One region of the Pseudodesulfovibrio profundus genome, then DNA from elsewhere that is predicted to be linked to it. Evidence: predicted binding sites of a transcription regulator. Region 1 holds the regulator's gene; the other holds the start of a gene.
What was found. The regulator sigma-54, encoded in region 1, starts transcription at its own class of promoters, with help from an activator protein. The targets are predictions, from matches to a motif close to CTGGCACGGNNNNTGCTT.
Positions count from the first base shown of each region.

Region 2: the regulator sigma-54 is predicted to act here: its motif matches at 1,904-1,921, upstream of DPRO_RS08920 (YeiH family protein).

Region 1 covers NZ_LT907975.1:343,705-351,513, reverse strand. Annotated here, with positions in the region: gene DPRO_RS01705 (manganese-dependent inorganic pyrophosphatase) at 1-435, opposite strand, end outside; gene DPRO_RS01700 (PTS sugar transporter subunit IIC) at 532-1,206, opposite strand; gene DPRO_RS01695 (PTS sugar transporter subunit IIB) at 1,232-1,693, opposite strand; gene DPRO_RS01690 (PTS sugar transporter subunit IIA) at 1,702-2,139, opposite strand; gene rapZ (RNase adapter RapZ) at 2,142-3,023, opposite strand; gene DPRO_RS01680 (PTS sugar transporter subunit IIA) at 3,042-3,491, opposite strand; gene hpf (ribosome hibernation-promoting factor, HPF/YfiA family) at 3,495-4,037, opposite strand; gene rpoN (RNA polymerase factor sigma-54) at 4,075-5,481, opposite strand; gene lptB (LPS export ABC transporter ATP-binding protein) at 5,704-6,429, opposite strand; gene DPRO_RS01660 (LptA/OstA family protein) at 6,429-7,256, opposite strand; gene lptC (LPS export ABC transporter periplasmic protein LptC) at 7,266-7,809, opposite strand, start outside.
Region 2 covers NZ_LT907975.1:1,870,067-1,877,875, reverse strand. Annotated here, with positions in the region: gene DPRO_RS20310 (hypothetical protein) at 31-198, opposite strand; gene DPRO_RS08920 (YeiH family protein) at 213-1,853, opposite strand; gene DPRO_RS08915 (c-type heme family protein) at 2,146-4,566, shown strand; gene DPRO_RS08910 (sigma-54-dependent transcriptional regulator) at 4,579-5,973, shown strand; gene DPRO_RS08905 (glycerate kinase type-2 family protein) at 6,059-7,405, opposite strand; gene DPRO_RS08900 (2-hydroxyacid dehydrogenase) at 7,444-7,809, opposite strand, start outside.

The DNA.
Region 1 (7,809 bases):
GCTCAAGATAGCACACAACAGGATACCAGCAACGTTAGCCGGGATCTCGATGTTGTAGTAGTCGTACATAGCCTTGATTACGGTACCGGTACAGCCAACAGGCCAAACCCACATTTCAAGAGGATTCGGAGTGGTTACGTCGCCCAACTTGTGGTGATCAACAACAGCGATGAGTTCGCCCTTGTCCAGATTCTCGATGGTCTGAGAGATGTCAGTGTGGTCAACCAGGATAATTTTCTGGTCGGTAGCGTCAGTGACAACTTCCGGAGCAGCAAAACCAAACTTCTCAAGAACGAAAGCAGACTCAGGGGCAATTTCGCCCTGGGTGATAGCTTTGGCTTCCTGACCACGCTTGGTGAAAAGATCAGCAACAGCAATAGCGGATGCAACGGTATCCGTATCCGGATTCTTGTGTCCAACAACCAAAATAGCCATATCAAAATCCTCCTAATTAAATGAATCCTGATGAACAGGAAAAATCACTCGTTGAATAGAATGTGCCAAATATCACAAACTAGATCGGCTGCCAAGTTAAAAACACCCGGAAATAACGAAAACAGCGATGATTGTAATACCTGTAGTGAGGACAATGTTAGCTTGTTTCAGTCGCAATGCCATTAATCCGCCGATAGAGGCCGCTATCCACAAATGAGGCCAGGAAATTTTAATCGTGGTAAACAGCGTGGGATACAACCCTGCTACAAACTGAAATGTGAAATACAACACAAGCGTTGAAACATAGAAAAGGCCCCATGCAACAACAAACGTTCTGCCGGCAGATCGTGCGACGATTTGAGTCGGAATAGCGTCAGACTCTGGATTTCGAGCCCAATTGAGCAACCTGTTGTAGTTCACTCTCTCCCTGTCTCGAATCACTCCTTCCATTTTCGCTCCAAACCACGCCATGGGCATACTGGCGAAGAAAATGAAAACCATTTGAGATGGGGTTTCATATCCTAAAAAGGTCGCAAGCGATAATGCGGAAAACGTGGCAGCTGTCAGATGAGGAGGAATAAATGTGCCAACAGGGATCAAATCTAACCAGAAAAGCTCAAAGAAGATGGCAATATAGAGGCTGAGGGTGTAGTCACCTGTCAACACACCCCAGAAAAGGCCTACGACAAGCGGACGTTCAATAAATCCAATACTAATTACATATCGGAACAAGGAAAAGAGGGCAAAAAAAAAGCAACAATGGCAAACCAAGCAAAAGGACTTGTGACCGGCATACCTAGAACCTCACCTGAACAGGATCATTGGGAACACAACGAAAATCGAGTTCAACGCCTTTGCGTGATAACACTTTCAAACAGTGTTCATCGTCATCAGAGAGTGCAACACTTGGTGAAATTTGCTTTTTTCCAGGGCTGTAATGGACGTTGCCAATGTTTAATGACGCAAAGCAAAATCCACGGTCATATGCTTTTTTAGCATCAGAACAACTAGAAAACAGTATAATGACAGATCCACTGTTCTGACTGCCGAGAAAATCAATCTTTGCAGAAAGGTCGTCAATACCAACAAAAACACTGGTGACACTGTGTGGTATGGCAAGCGACATTATTTCTTGTTGGAGGGCATCTTTTGACAACTCATCGTTGGCCACAACAACAACTTCTGCCCCGGTATAAGGCAACCATGTTTCAATGATTTGGCCGTGGATCAAACGATTATCAATTCGAACAAGAGTCACGGGGCTTCCTATTTCTTAGTCCTTTTGCGCAGCATGGCACCAGCAACTTTGATACCTTGTGTTCCTGCAACGCGTACTTTCTCCGCCAATGGCTCCAAATCCATAGCCCTGCCCTGTATAGCTGCTACGAGCATCGGCAGATTCACACCGGTAATGACTTCCAGTTTTTCGGACTTCATGAGTGAAAGACTCATGGTCGTAGGAGAACCACCAAAAAGGTCGGTCAATGCCAGCACACCTCGCCCTTCATCTACGGAACGAATCGCCTTGCGGATTGACTCCATGGTTTCATCAACCCCCTTTTCGACATCGACCCCAACTGCAACACAATTCTCCTGTGGACCCAGCACGCTGGTGCCAGCCTCAAGCAGGGACTGCCCAAAGTCCCCATGTGTCACTATTACAACACCTATCTGTCGGGCTTTTTTCTTCTCTGATACAGTCATGTTTATCCAAGTTCCATGTGTCTGTGTTCAATTGTGACTGCATACCCTTTTTCTTTCAGTGTCGCCAGCAAGGACTCTGCAACAGAGACAGAACGATGACGACCGCCTGTGCAGCCCAGGGCCAGAGTTATTCTATAGCGACCTTCATTCGCATACAACGGCAGCATATATGTTATGAATTCAAGAAATTTTTCGTTGAACCCACGCCCTTCTTCACTTTCAAGAACATATTTTTGAACGGCATCGTCCAATCCGGACATCTGTTTGAGTGAGGCATCAAAGTATGGGTTCGGTAAGAATCGTAAATCAAATACGAAATCGGCCTCAGTTGGAACGCCATACTTGAAGCCAAACGTAATCACATGAACCCGCATTCCAGAGCCGAGTTCCTGAATAGCATCCCATTTGCTTTGAATGACACGTCGCAAGTCGTGAACAGAATAATCGGTCGTATCTAACACGAGGTCAGCATTTTGCCGAATGGTGCTCAAAAGCTCTTTTTCGTGCTCAAGCGCTTGTTCCAACCCCAAAGATTGACTCTCAAGAGGATGCATCCTCCTGGTTGTCGCATAACGCCGAACCAGTTCGGATCGTTTTGCTTCAAGGAAAAGAACCTGTGGTTTAAAACACAAAGCCTGGAGCTCGCGCAAAGCTTCATCCCAGCTCTCCACCAACTCCAATTGACGCATGTCCATGCCAAGCACCAGGCCCCTATATCGGGAGTCCTGCCGAATCATCAATTCGGCAATTTTGGCCGACATGCCAGCGGGCAACCCATCAATAGAGAAGAAGCCGAGATCTTCAAACACCTTAAGTGCGGTACTTTTCCCTGATCCGGAAAGACCGGTTACAATAACCACGGGAAATGAATTGCATGTACTCAAGAAGAGACCCTTTGCGAATTATACGTCTTGTAGAAGCTTCCAGAGTTCTTCAACATCTTTGGCTTCCATGAACCGTTCTCGAAATTCTTTATCTTTAAGCACTCTGGAAATCTGAGCGAGTATCCGAAGATGCATCCCCGCGATTTGCTCGGGAGCAAGCACCAGGAAAAAAATAGAGCACGGACGATTGTCCAGCGCTTCAAAGTCAACCCCTTCAGGGCTTCTTCCTACGACAACAACGACCTTTTCCAGGTTCTCCAGTTTACCATGAGGAATGGCAATGGAGTCTCCGATGCCCGTAGTGCCGAGTTTTTCACGATCAAGAAGGACACGGACTGCGTAGTCCGTGTCCAATTCGGAAAGAGCTTTACCCACAGGGGATATGAGTTCCATCAAAACCCCCGACTTTGAGTCGGAAGTCAGATTGGGAAGGATCAAATCCTTCTCCAGATAATCACCTAATTTCATAATTTAATTACCAGGATCAATCAGGCCGTAATCGCCGTTCTTCCGCCTGTAAATGACATTAACACCTTCTGTTTCCGCATTCAGGAATACGAGGAAATCATTGTCGAGCGAATTCAGTTGCAATGCAGCCTCATCAATGGACATTGGCTTGGGTTCATATGTGTCGGTGCCAACAATGGTAGGTCCGGCCTCCCGATTGCTTTCTTCATAAGCGAAGAAATTGGTCTGCACCTTGTTGCCTCGCCCGGAACGGACGCGAGACTTCATCTTTTCACGCATCTTTCGAAGTTGTGCTTCCAACTTGTCAACGACCATATCAATGGTCGCATACATGTCTTCGGAGTCTTCATACGCTGATATATGGATATTATCGGCATTCAGGATAACATCGGCCTTATGGCGAAACTTGTCGACCGACAGGTTTACCTGAAGATCGGCCTCATCGGAGTCGGAGACGAACTTGCCTACCTTTTCAAATCGCTTTTGTGCATAGCCCTTCAAATGATCGGACGGCTCAAAATCCTTGAAAGTGAAGCTTATGTTCATGTGCTACCTCCTGTTTATAGGTCCAACAAGTTCAAAATCAGAAGTACTGCTTGCGCTTGGACGAAGATGGAATCCCCATTGCTGAGCGATACTTGGCTACGGTACGCCTGGCGATGTTCACCTCAAGCTTATCCTTGAGTATTTCGCCAATTTTTTCATCGCTCAACGGTTTCTTCGTATCTTCTTCGGCAATCATCTGTTTAATGAGTGCCTTAACGCTCTCCGAACCCACCTGGGAACCATCGTCAAGATCCAACGCACTGTTGAAAAAGAACTTCAACTCAAATATCCCGTGCGGAGTGGAAACATACTTGCTCGTGGTAATCCGGCTAACGGTGGATTCATGCATTTCGATGTCTTCAGCAACCTCCTTGAGTATGAGTGGCTTCAACTTTGTGACGCCCACTTCAAAAAACTCTTTTTGAAAACGAATAATACTTTCAACTACTTTATACAAAGTTCTCTGCCGTTGGTACAGACTTTTCATCAACCAGGCTGCAGAACGCATCTTTTCTTGAAAATACTCTTTCTCTTTCTCGACAGCTCCGCGCATGGAGTCCATGTAGAAAGAATTCATTTGCAGTCTCGGCATCCCATCTTCATTCAGAATGATGACAAACTCATCACCATACTTGTAAACGAAAACATCAGGACTTACATAGTGCGGTTCAGTACTGGAAAAATTGGTACCGGGCATCGGATCAAGTGTCTGCATGAGATCAAGATATTCCTTGAGTTCTTCCATGGATATCTTGAACTTCCGCGCCAACGGCTTGTATCGATTCTTTTCGAGGTCTTCCAGGTGATCCCTGACAAGGGATTGGAGGATGGGATCGTCGTACCCAAGAACCTCCATCTGCACTTCCAAACACTCTTGGGGGGTCCGTGCGCACACACCAACCGGATCGAGGCGCTGAATGCGATGAACAAGGTTGTCGATTTCCTCATCCGTTGCGGGGACCATGGATCGTATCTCATCATTGGATGCCTGGAGGTATCCATTATGATCGATATTCCCTATGACCGCTTCGCCTATTTCAATCTCTCGCTCAGTAAAATTGGACAAACGCATCTGCCAGTGGAGATGACCTTCCAGCGAGGGCTTGGATGCCAGGCGAGCTTCAAACGACACCCCTTCTTCCGGGACTTCAGAGTCCCTGGATGCCGCTTGCTTGGATGTACTGGAAAATTCACCAAGATAGTTTTCCCAGTCAGCAGTCCGAACAAGTTCCTCTTCAGCCTGGGACTCTGTCAACTCTTCTCGCTCAGGAATTTCAGTTTCCGTTTCTGCTTCATCCAGAAACGGATTCTCCATCAATTCCTGCTGAACAGTCTCCAGCAGCTCCAAACGCGAAAGTTGCAGCAGCTTGATGGCTTGCTGCAGCTGAGGCGTCATGACCAGTTGCTGCGAGAGCTTGAGTTGTTGTCTAAGTTCGAGTCCCATATACCAGCCTTAAGGCATGCTTCCAAATACTGCCTAAATTGAATCCATTAATAAAAACCAAATAACTTGAATATCATTATGACACACTGAAAACCATGTGGCAAGCGTGCAAATATAACTATTGAAAAATATGAACTATTTTACAAACAATCGCCCCATGAAAAAAGTGTACCAACGTTTACATGGAGTGTAAATCGACTTATCAAAATAAGGCTTGATAAACTACAATCTGAAGTCTTCACCAAGATAAATTTGCCGAGCCTGACTGTCTTCAACAATCTCCTCTGGCGTACCTTCAAGAATTACCGTTCCCTCATAGACGAGATATGCCCGATCACAAATATTCAAGGTTTCTCTGACATTATGATCGGAAATCAGGATACCGATCCCCATGCTTTTCAAGACTGAAATGATTTCCTGAATATCGATTACAGCAATCGGGTCGATTCCGGCAAAGGGCTCGTCGAGAAGAATAAACTTCGGATTCATTATCAACGCCCGAGCGATTTCCAAACGACGACGCTCACCACCAGACAAAAACATGGCTGGTTGATCCGCCAATTTCGTAATCCGGAACATCTCCATCAATTCTTGAGCACGGGCATTCTGGTCTGCTCGGCTCAGAGCTGTTTGTTCCAATATGATTTCAAGATTCTGTCGTACGGACAGTTTTTTGAAAATGGAACTCTCCTGAGGCAGATAGCTGACCCCCATTCGGGCGCGTTCATGAAGAGGTTTATTGGTGAGAGGCTCATCACGCAGTGTCACCCTACCTGTATTAGGTTTGACAATGCCAACGAGCATGTAAAAGGTGGTCGTCTTGCCTGCGCCATTTGGCCCCAACAACCCAACGACCTCCTGGGGGTTCAACTCTAGGTTGATAGAGTGAACAACCTCTTTTTGCCCATATCGCTTGGACAGATCAGCAGCAACAAGACCCTGTGACATTATGGTACCTTCACGCCTTCCGGGGTCATGAAGACAGCCCGCACACGCTTTCCGTCACCACCGACAACTTCACTACGGTTTTCACGTGCATAAAAATTGATAACGTTACCACTCAGGCTGTTGGAACCATCCTGAAGTTTGGGGTTGTCTTCCATCTTGAGGAGCTGACTGGAAACATAATACGTCAGCTTTCCGCAGGATCCTTTGGATGTTCCTTTCTCTGCACGGACATTGCCCTCTGCAACGATACGATCAATGGAATCAGAGGTTAATGATGAACCTTGAGTGGTAGTGAGGAATGCCGTCAGCTTCTCTGACCAGAGGGTCAGCTTTCCATGAATTGCTACGACGTTGCCGACAAAGGACACGGTCTTTTTCGCCTCATCGTATATCATTCGATCTGAAGTAATCTTTACAGGTGCCCCTGTAGCTTCGAGTCCCCCACTACTTTTAGCCTTTTCAGGCTGTGCGCTCACTCCAGATTTGATTTCTCCAGTACCTGATACTCCGGAACTCTCTTTGCCTGCCCCACTCACAGGAACCAAGTATGCTGCATTGGCATATCCGACAGCATTATTCAAATCCCTGACTTTCTCATTGAGGTTGAAAATCGCGTACCAATCATCTTTCAGGAAATCGACTTTGACACGTTGCTTTTTCGCAAGCGTGACCACGTGTTCACCTTGAGGGGATCGTTTATCACGAACATTCAAATTCGCGGTTGCTTCTCGAATCTCGCCCCAATCCTGAGCCATAGCAAAACCAAAACTGCAAAATAACAGCAAAAAACTACATAGAACGACATGAACAATTCTCATGATTTGCATATGATTTCCCTACTCTTTGAATGGGGTTCCCTCTAGATTATTGGATGCAAGCAAAGCAACGACATTTCCGGCAGCGAGCATTTGGCGTGTAGCAAGATTGATTTCTACAGTATCGGCGGTCAGCGTCATGTCCGGTCGACGAACAGTGACCCCGCCCTTGAGGTATACCATTTCAGCGGAACCGAGGTACTCCATCTCTTTTGCCTCAAGTTCCATATCGCCAAAACGCCCTCCGACGTTCTCATACAATGTGAGGTTGTCCTTGCGTTGATCGACGATCCCTCGATCGCCTCTGACGTATACTTCCTTTCGATCCTCACCATAAAACGCCGTCAACTGAGGTCGTTCTACGCCAACAAGGCCCTGCCCCTGATTATACTTCGCAGAAGTGGCAAGCAGCTTCCAACTCAACGCACCTTGCTGTCCCTGAACCAGCTCAATATCTTCAGCTTTGATAGAGGATTCATCAATCAGTTCCTGCTGTGTCTTGTTGGTCTGGTCAGCCTGCTGAACCGATGATTCGGGATCAGTAAAGTACATTCTTTTGACTGCC
Region 2 (7,809 bases), 1.5 Mb from region 1:
GAAACGGAGAGGATGTCGGTTATTTACTTACTAGGCAAGCCATTTGGTGAACAGGAGTACGAGGAAGGTAACTACCATGACCAGCGCGAGGGCGGTCAGGTCTTCGTTCTTCTCGGATTCGAAGACGGACAGTGCGCGTTCTTCGTTCTCTTCCTGATCGGACTTATTGATATCGCATTTGACATCGGGTTGTGCCATTTTCATTTCTCCTTTTAGTGAAGGACTACGTCCTTAACGAAGTACATGACAACGATGAAGGACAGGGTTGCCTTGGCTACGCCGGAGATACCACCCATAATGAGCGGCCAGCCACCGGCCTGAGCAAGAGACTTCTTGGTGATCTGCATGCCGAGACCGATAAGGCCGTAGGCGAAGAACCAGATCATGGCGTCAGTCAGGGTAACAACAGTCTTGGATGCCTTCTTAACCTGCTTGAGAGCATGCTTTACAGCGTCCTTGACTTCTGCTGTCAGGGTGATTTCTCCACCCTTGTCGCGAGCGATCATGGATTCGAGGCCAGACATACGACCACGAGCAGTTTCGTCGAACTTGGATTTGTTTTCGCGGTCTTCGAAGTTACCGGCGATCTGGTGCTGCTTGACCAGGTCTGCAAAAGCTTCCTGTTCCTGAGCGTTCAGGCCGGCGATACCGGTATCAAGGGCTTTCTTCAGGGTGGTCAGCTCTTCAGGGGTGACTTCGGTGCGCTGGTTGTAGCTGAAGTCGAGGTACTTACCCTTGTAGTGGCCCGGAGGGGAGAAGAGACCCAGGGAGGACATCAGGAAGAGCAGCAGGAAGCCGAGAATGAAGATGGGGAACTTGTCGATGACAACTTCCTTGAAGGAGAGCTTCGTGCCGGACTGCTTGCCGAACCAGGTGGCGAGCACCAGGACGATGATGGGCAGGAACAGAACACGGGTGATGTTGAAGATCTCACCGACTTTCAGGGTCTTAATGTCAACGGCGTTAAATGCGAGACAGGCAGCAGCAACCTGAGCGGAGTTCAGGATACCGGTACCGGCCCATGCACCGAACTGGGTTGCGTTCATGCCAGCCAGCTTACCGATGGTCGGGAAGGCGAACATGCAGAGGATACCGAAGCCGAGGATGGTACCGATGGTGTAAGCCATCTCGGAGCACTTGGCCTTGACGACCGGAGCACAAGCAACAGTTGCGGATACACCGCAAACACCCATACCAGCGGAGAGTACGCCAGTCATGGACTTGGGCTGTTTGAAGATTTTACCGAGGAAGAGCACGAAGAATACGGTACCGAGGACGAAGAAACCGATCATCCAGACGGAAACCATACCCAGCTTGGCAAGCTCGGCGAAAGAGTAACGGGCACCCAGGAGGATAACACCCATCTTCAGTACGAAGCGAGCGGTCTTAACACCGGATGCAGCGAAACGGGGAATGCCCCAGGTGTTGGTAATGATAATACCAACGATAATACCGAGGACAACGTAGTTCAGGTTCAGGACCTTGTAGATCTTGAAGCCGAGTACGGGGACCAGGGCGGAGGACATCATCTTGACAGTGGGCTCGGCCAACCAACGGATGCCCATGGCCAGTGCCAGGATGAACAGAACGCCCGGGATGGTCTCCAGAACGAACGTGTCAAAATTTGTCATGGGCTTGCCCATGCGGGTTTGACGCAGCAGTGCGGTTGCGACACCAAGGCCACCACCGACGAATGACAGAGTTTCCATCATGCCAATTGCTTTGTGAACCTTGAACGTGGTCAACAGACCGGTCAGTGCTCCGGAGGCGACCAGAGCACCATAGATCAACAGCATGCCGCTGAGGATCCACAATGGAGTATTGTCGGGACGTCCGACGTCTACTTTAGCCATACCTAACCTCTCCTTTGGGTTATCTAAATAATGAACAGTCACTCTCTTATAGGCAAGGTACGTGCCAAACGTGAAAAAAGAGATAAGTGTCCTTTTTTATTAGATTTAGTAAAAAATGAAAATTCACATATTGCTAACTCTGGTTTACAGGTGGTAACCTCCGGTTGGCATAAGTATGACAATTCGTCTTCTCGTTGTACCAAGACGGCAAAGTACGATAGGGTCACGTGCCTTCAGCGCAGGCTGGGGAGTCAATTTACAACCGAGGGGGGCGGTGCCCCCGGAGTGAATCATGGCGTATCTGGGTCCGAAAAAACTCCAGGCCAAATTTTTGTTTGGCTTGGGGACCATTGTTCTATTTCTCGGGGTGTTCTTCGCTTCGGGAATGTATTTTCATTTAAGCTCGCTGCTTGATGCACAGGTGCGCGACAGGGCCGATCTCGTTTTTGGATCGGTGTCCAGTGTGCAGTCCTATGTACGTGAAGTGCTGCGTCCCAAGATGTTTCAGACATTGCCGGAAGATGAATTCATCATCGAAGCCATGTCATCCTCATATATATCCCGGGCAATCATGGATCGACTTGATCTGAGCGACACGGCCTACCACTATCGGCGTGTGGCAGAGAACGCCCGTAATCCGCTTTTTGAGATCAACAGCCAGGAAGCAGACCTGCTGCAGTATTTTCGCACCAATGAGGGCAAGCACTATTGGGAAGGCTATCGCGAGATCAACGGCAAGGATTATTACATCAAGGCGCGTCCGGTCATATTCAAGGAATCGTGCCTGACATGTCACGGAACACCGTCCGATGCTCCGCCGGTGTTGCTTGATCGATATGGTGCCGAGCGTGGATTTGATCATGAGGAAGACGCTACTGACGGCCTTGTGGTTGTAGGCGTGCCCGTAGACGGAGCCGTTGCCAAGATTCGTGAGGCTACCATGGGGTATGCAGCCCTGTACGGTGGCGGCATGTTGATCTTCTTTGGTCTGGTGCAGATGTTCTTCAACCGATTGATCATGACCAACCTCAGACGTCTTATTCAGAAATTCCGCAATCTTTTCGATGTGGAGCCTGAGTTGGGAGTGACCCAGAAGCTCGAACAGGAAGATGAAATCGAGGAAGTCATGCAAGGGCTGGAGGAGCTGGGCGATCACCTGCACAGCGTCCACCATCAGTTGCGTGAACACTCGGTCAACCTGGAACAGATGGTTGAAGTCAGAACCCATGAGCTGCGTGATGAAGCTGACGAGCGTCGGTCGGACGTGGGACTCTTTGTCCAGTTGCTGGATGGCCTTAACAAGAGCCACTCGCGGCGTGACATGTGGAAATATTCCCTTCCGCTCATCGTTCGTCGATTCAAGGCGGTGCAGGGCGGCTTTGTCTGCATGTTCGCCTCTCGGAGCTACTATACGTGGCCGGAAGGATTGCAACGGCCGGAGCTTCCCGGCAACTGGAAGGAAATCCTCGTTGAGGTCAAGCCTTTCTATGAGGATAATAAGGCATATATTCCGGTCGGCGCATCCGACGAGTATTCCGAAGGCATTCTTTGCCTGGAGTGGGAAGAAGGCAAAGGGCTCAAGGAACAGGACCGAGATGTGCTCCGGGCGCTCGGACACCAGCTTGGCATTGCTATGGAAAACCTGTCCGCACTGAACAACCTCCTTCGCCAGAAAGGAATGCTGCAGGCTATTGTCGAAGGCATCGGTGATCCGTTGCTGCTCATGGACTCCAGCCGAAGCGTTGTTCTGGCAAACCAGGCCGCTCGTGAGCTGGCAACCTCATTTGGTGGTGCCTTGTCTGACGATGCCTGTGGGCGATTGTTCCATGACGGTGGCGTGTTCGGTGAATGTCCGTTCCCGGCTTCTTTGCGACAGGGAGAACCCATGTCGCAGGTGGTGGAAACCGATGACGGCCGCAACTTTGCCCTCAACGTCTTCCCCGTGACCGGGGGCGCTGCCGGTGAGCGGCAGGGAGTTATCTACGTTCGCGATATCACACAGGAACGGCGGATGCTCGAAACCATGCAGCAGAGCGAGAAGCTGGCCACGGTCGGTCAGCTTGCCGCTGGACTGGCGCATGAGATGAACAACCCGCTGGGTGTCATCAAGTGCTATGCCGAGTTGCTCAAGGGAGCGGAGCCTGGACAGGAGATCGGTTCTGATGCCGAGGTCATCCTGAAACACGCCACACAGGCGCAGAACGTCTTGCAGGATCTGCTCAACTTTGCTCGCCCGAAACAGGCGGAGCTTGTCGAGCTGGATATCGGCACCGTCGTATCCAACTCCATGAGCGTGTTCCGGCTTCAGGCCCAGCAGCAAGGGGTCACATTGCGCAAGGACTTTGCTCCCAACCTGCCTTCGGTGGTTGCCAACGAGCAGTCTGTCGAGCAGATTCTCGCCAACCTTCTCAAGAATGGCCTTGATGCCGTTGACCCGGGGACTGGTGTCATCACGGTGCTCATATCGCATGACATTCGGACGGATATGATCCTGCTGCGGGTCCGCGACAACGGACCGGGCGTATCCGATAAAAATATCAAGTCGTTGTTCGATCCCTTCTTCTCCACCAAGGAAGTGGGCAAGGGGACCGGACTGGGCTTGGCGGTGGTATATGGCCTTGTGCAGGAAATGCATGGAACCATTGATGTGAAGAATGACGATGGAGCAGTTTTCTCCATCCGTTTGCCCCGCGCAAGCGGTGATAAGGAGTAAGGGGGATATATAATGGAATCCGTAGGCGTTTTGCTGGTGGATGATGAAAAGGATTTTGCGCGGGGGCTCGCGCGTCTCCTTGAGCGCAAGTATCCGGACGAGAGTTTCCTGACAGCCCATAGCGGTGAGGAGGCTCTTGGCATACTCGAGCGGGAGCCGGTGGGCCTTATGTTGACCGACCTCAACATGCCCGGCATGGATGGTGTGGAGTTGCTCCGCACGGCCAAGGAGACCTATCCTGATTTGAGTGTTGTCATGCTCACTGCATATGGAACGGTATCCACGGCGGTGGAGGCGCTCAAAAAGGGAGCCTATGACTTTCTGACCAAACCGGTGGAGTCGGACACCCTGTTTCAGGTGGTTCAACGTGGTCTGGAGCGCAGTCGCTTGCTGGCGGAAAATGCACGACTGCAGGAGATGGTGGCGAAACAATGCGGCGGCAACGAGCTTGTTGGCGTCAGCAGTCCCATTCGTCGTCTCAAGGAAGGGGTCGCTGCCGTGGCGGAATCCGACTACACGGTACTCATCCGAGGTGAGTCGGGAACCGGTAAGGAACTGGTTGCCAGAACCATCCACAAGCTGAGTCGGCGCAGGAACAAACCGTTATTGACGGTCAATTGTCCGGCCATCCCGGATCAACTGTTGGAAAGCGAACTCTTCGGCCATGTAAAGGGCGCGTTTACCGGTGCGGACCGCGATCGCAAGGGTATCTTCATTTCCGCCAACGGCGGGACGCTGCTGCTGGATGAAATCGGGGATATTTCTCCCGGTATCCAGACCAAATTGCTTCGCGCCCTTCAGGAAGGGGAAGTTCGGCCCGTTGGTGCCAGCAAAACCCTTCCCGTTGATGTGCGCATTCTCGCATCCACCAACCAGCCCCTTGAGGAAAAGATCAAGGACGGTTCCTTCCGCGAAGACCTGTACTATCGTCTCAATGTGTTGAGCCTCAATGTCCCGGCTCTGCGAGACAGGTCCGAGGATATAGCTCTTCTCGCACGGCATTTCCTGTTGCTCTCCTGTGATGAGATGAAGGTGCCGCAAAAGAACTTCTCGCCGGAAGCACTGGCATATCTTGCCACCAAGCAGTGGCCCGGTAATGTTCGCGAGTTACAGAACTTCATTCGTCGACTGGCGGTGTTCTCTTCCGGCGAAGCGCTGGAGCTGAGCCACGTTCGTCTGGTGGAAGGGTTGAATGGTCAAGCGCCTGAACGGGAGTCGCAGTTGGCTCCATACAAGGACGCAAAGGAGAAGGTCGTCGACGACTTTACCCGGACCTATGTGGAAGAGTTGCTCGCCAAATCATCGGGTAACGTGTCGGAAGCAGCCAGAAAGAGTGGGCTGTCCCGAGTCGCCCTGCAGAAGATCATCAAACGACTCGATATTGATGTGGCTTCGTTCAAACAATAGGCTTTAGCCAATCGATCGATACAATAAAACCGCCGCCGATCCTCATTTTGGGATCAGCGGCGGTTATTCTTGCTTTCTCGGAATGCTATTTATCCACGAGTATGGCGACCACATCCATAACATTGGTACGCGTGGGGCCGGTCTTCAAGAGCGTGTCCGTATTGGTGAAGAACTCGTAGGCATTGTTATCGGCCAGCGCCTGCCGTGCAAGGGCGGACTGCTCGTCCGAACGGGCGACCGTGTCGGGGAAGACCAGTGCTCCGGCTGCGTCGGTGGGGCCGTCCGTGCCGTCCGTGCCCAGACTCATGACGCAAAGCCGTTCGCGATGCTCCTGCAACTCGGAAATTTCAATGGCTGCTGCCAGTGCAAACTCCTGATTGCGCCCGCCTTTTCCGTTGCCTTTGATAGTCACGGTTGTTTCGCCACCGGCCAACAGACAGACCGGAGGGGCGATGTCGTGCTTGTTCTCACAGTACTCAGCAGCCAGTCGCACCATCCTGGCAGCAACGTCCCGGGCTTCGCCTTCCATTGCGTAATCCACCACAACAGGCGTGTACCCAAGCTCGCGGGCGGCCTCGGCTGCACCGTCAACGGCCATTGAGTTGCCGGCGATGATCACATTGTTGACCTGCTTGAAACAGGCATCACCTACCTTGCATGTCTCGGGCGCCTCGCCAGCGCATCCTTCGGCAATGACCTGTGTCACTTCTTCGGGGATGGCGCTGCACAGGGCATACTTGTCGAGGATGGCCTGACAGTCGAGATAGGTGGAGGCGTCCGGCGCTGTCGGGCCGGAACCGATGACGTCGAGGTGGTCGCCGACAACATCCGAGATGATCAGGGTGACAACGGTGGACGGTTCCAGCGCCTTGGCCAACTGGCCTCCCTTGAATTCCGAGAGGTGCTTGCGGATAGCGTTGATCTCATTGATCGTGGCCCCGCATTCGAGCAGCTTTCGTGTCATCGCCTGTTTGATTTCGAGAGTCACGGGGTGACGGGGGGCAGGGACAATGGCACTTGCGCCGCCCGAGAGCAGGCAGAAGACCAGATCGTTCTCGGTGACACCCTTGGCGATGGACAGCAGTTCCTTGGCCGCGCGTTCTCCGGCCAGATCCGGTACCGGGTGATTGGATTCGAGTACCTGTGTTTTTTTCAGGTTGAGAGCATGCTCGTATTTGGTGGCGACGATACCGCCGTGCAGCAGATCGCCAAGCATGTCTTCCAGAGTTTCGGCCATGGCAGCGGATGCTTTGCCCGCTCCGATGACAAAGATACGTTCGTAACTGGTCAGGTCATACTCATTGCGGCCGACGATCAGCTTTGTTCCGTCCAGTTGCAACGCTTTGCGCATTGCAGGGGCCGGGGAAACAGCCTGCAGGGTGCGGTCTGCAATATGAAGCAGGTTCTTTTTCTTCTCAATATATGCGGTCATGTTTCTTGCTTGTTGAATGTTCTTGCGTGAAGCGGCGGTTAATCGAACAGCTCGGGGTTGAGACAGGTCTCGGGCTTTTTACCGCGCAGCATGGCGATGAGATTGCGGGCGGCAAGCGTGGACATGTTGGTACGGGAGCTGACGGTTGCCGAGCCGATGTGCGGCAGGACCACGGCATTGTCCAGCCCGGCCAGACCGGGAGCCATGGCCGGTTCTTTTTCGTATACATCCAGCCCGGCTCCGGCGATCTGGCCCGTTTTGAGGGCCGTCACCAGATCAGCCTCGTTGATGACCGGTCCGCGAGCCGTATTCACGATGTAGGCCGTGTCTTTCATCAGCGAAAAAGCGGAGCTGTCGAACAAATGCTTGGTGTCCGGGGTCAGCGGCGTATGCAGCGAGATGAA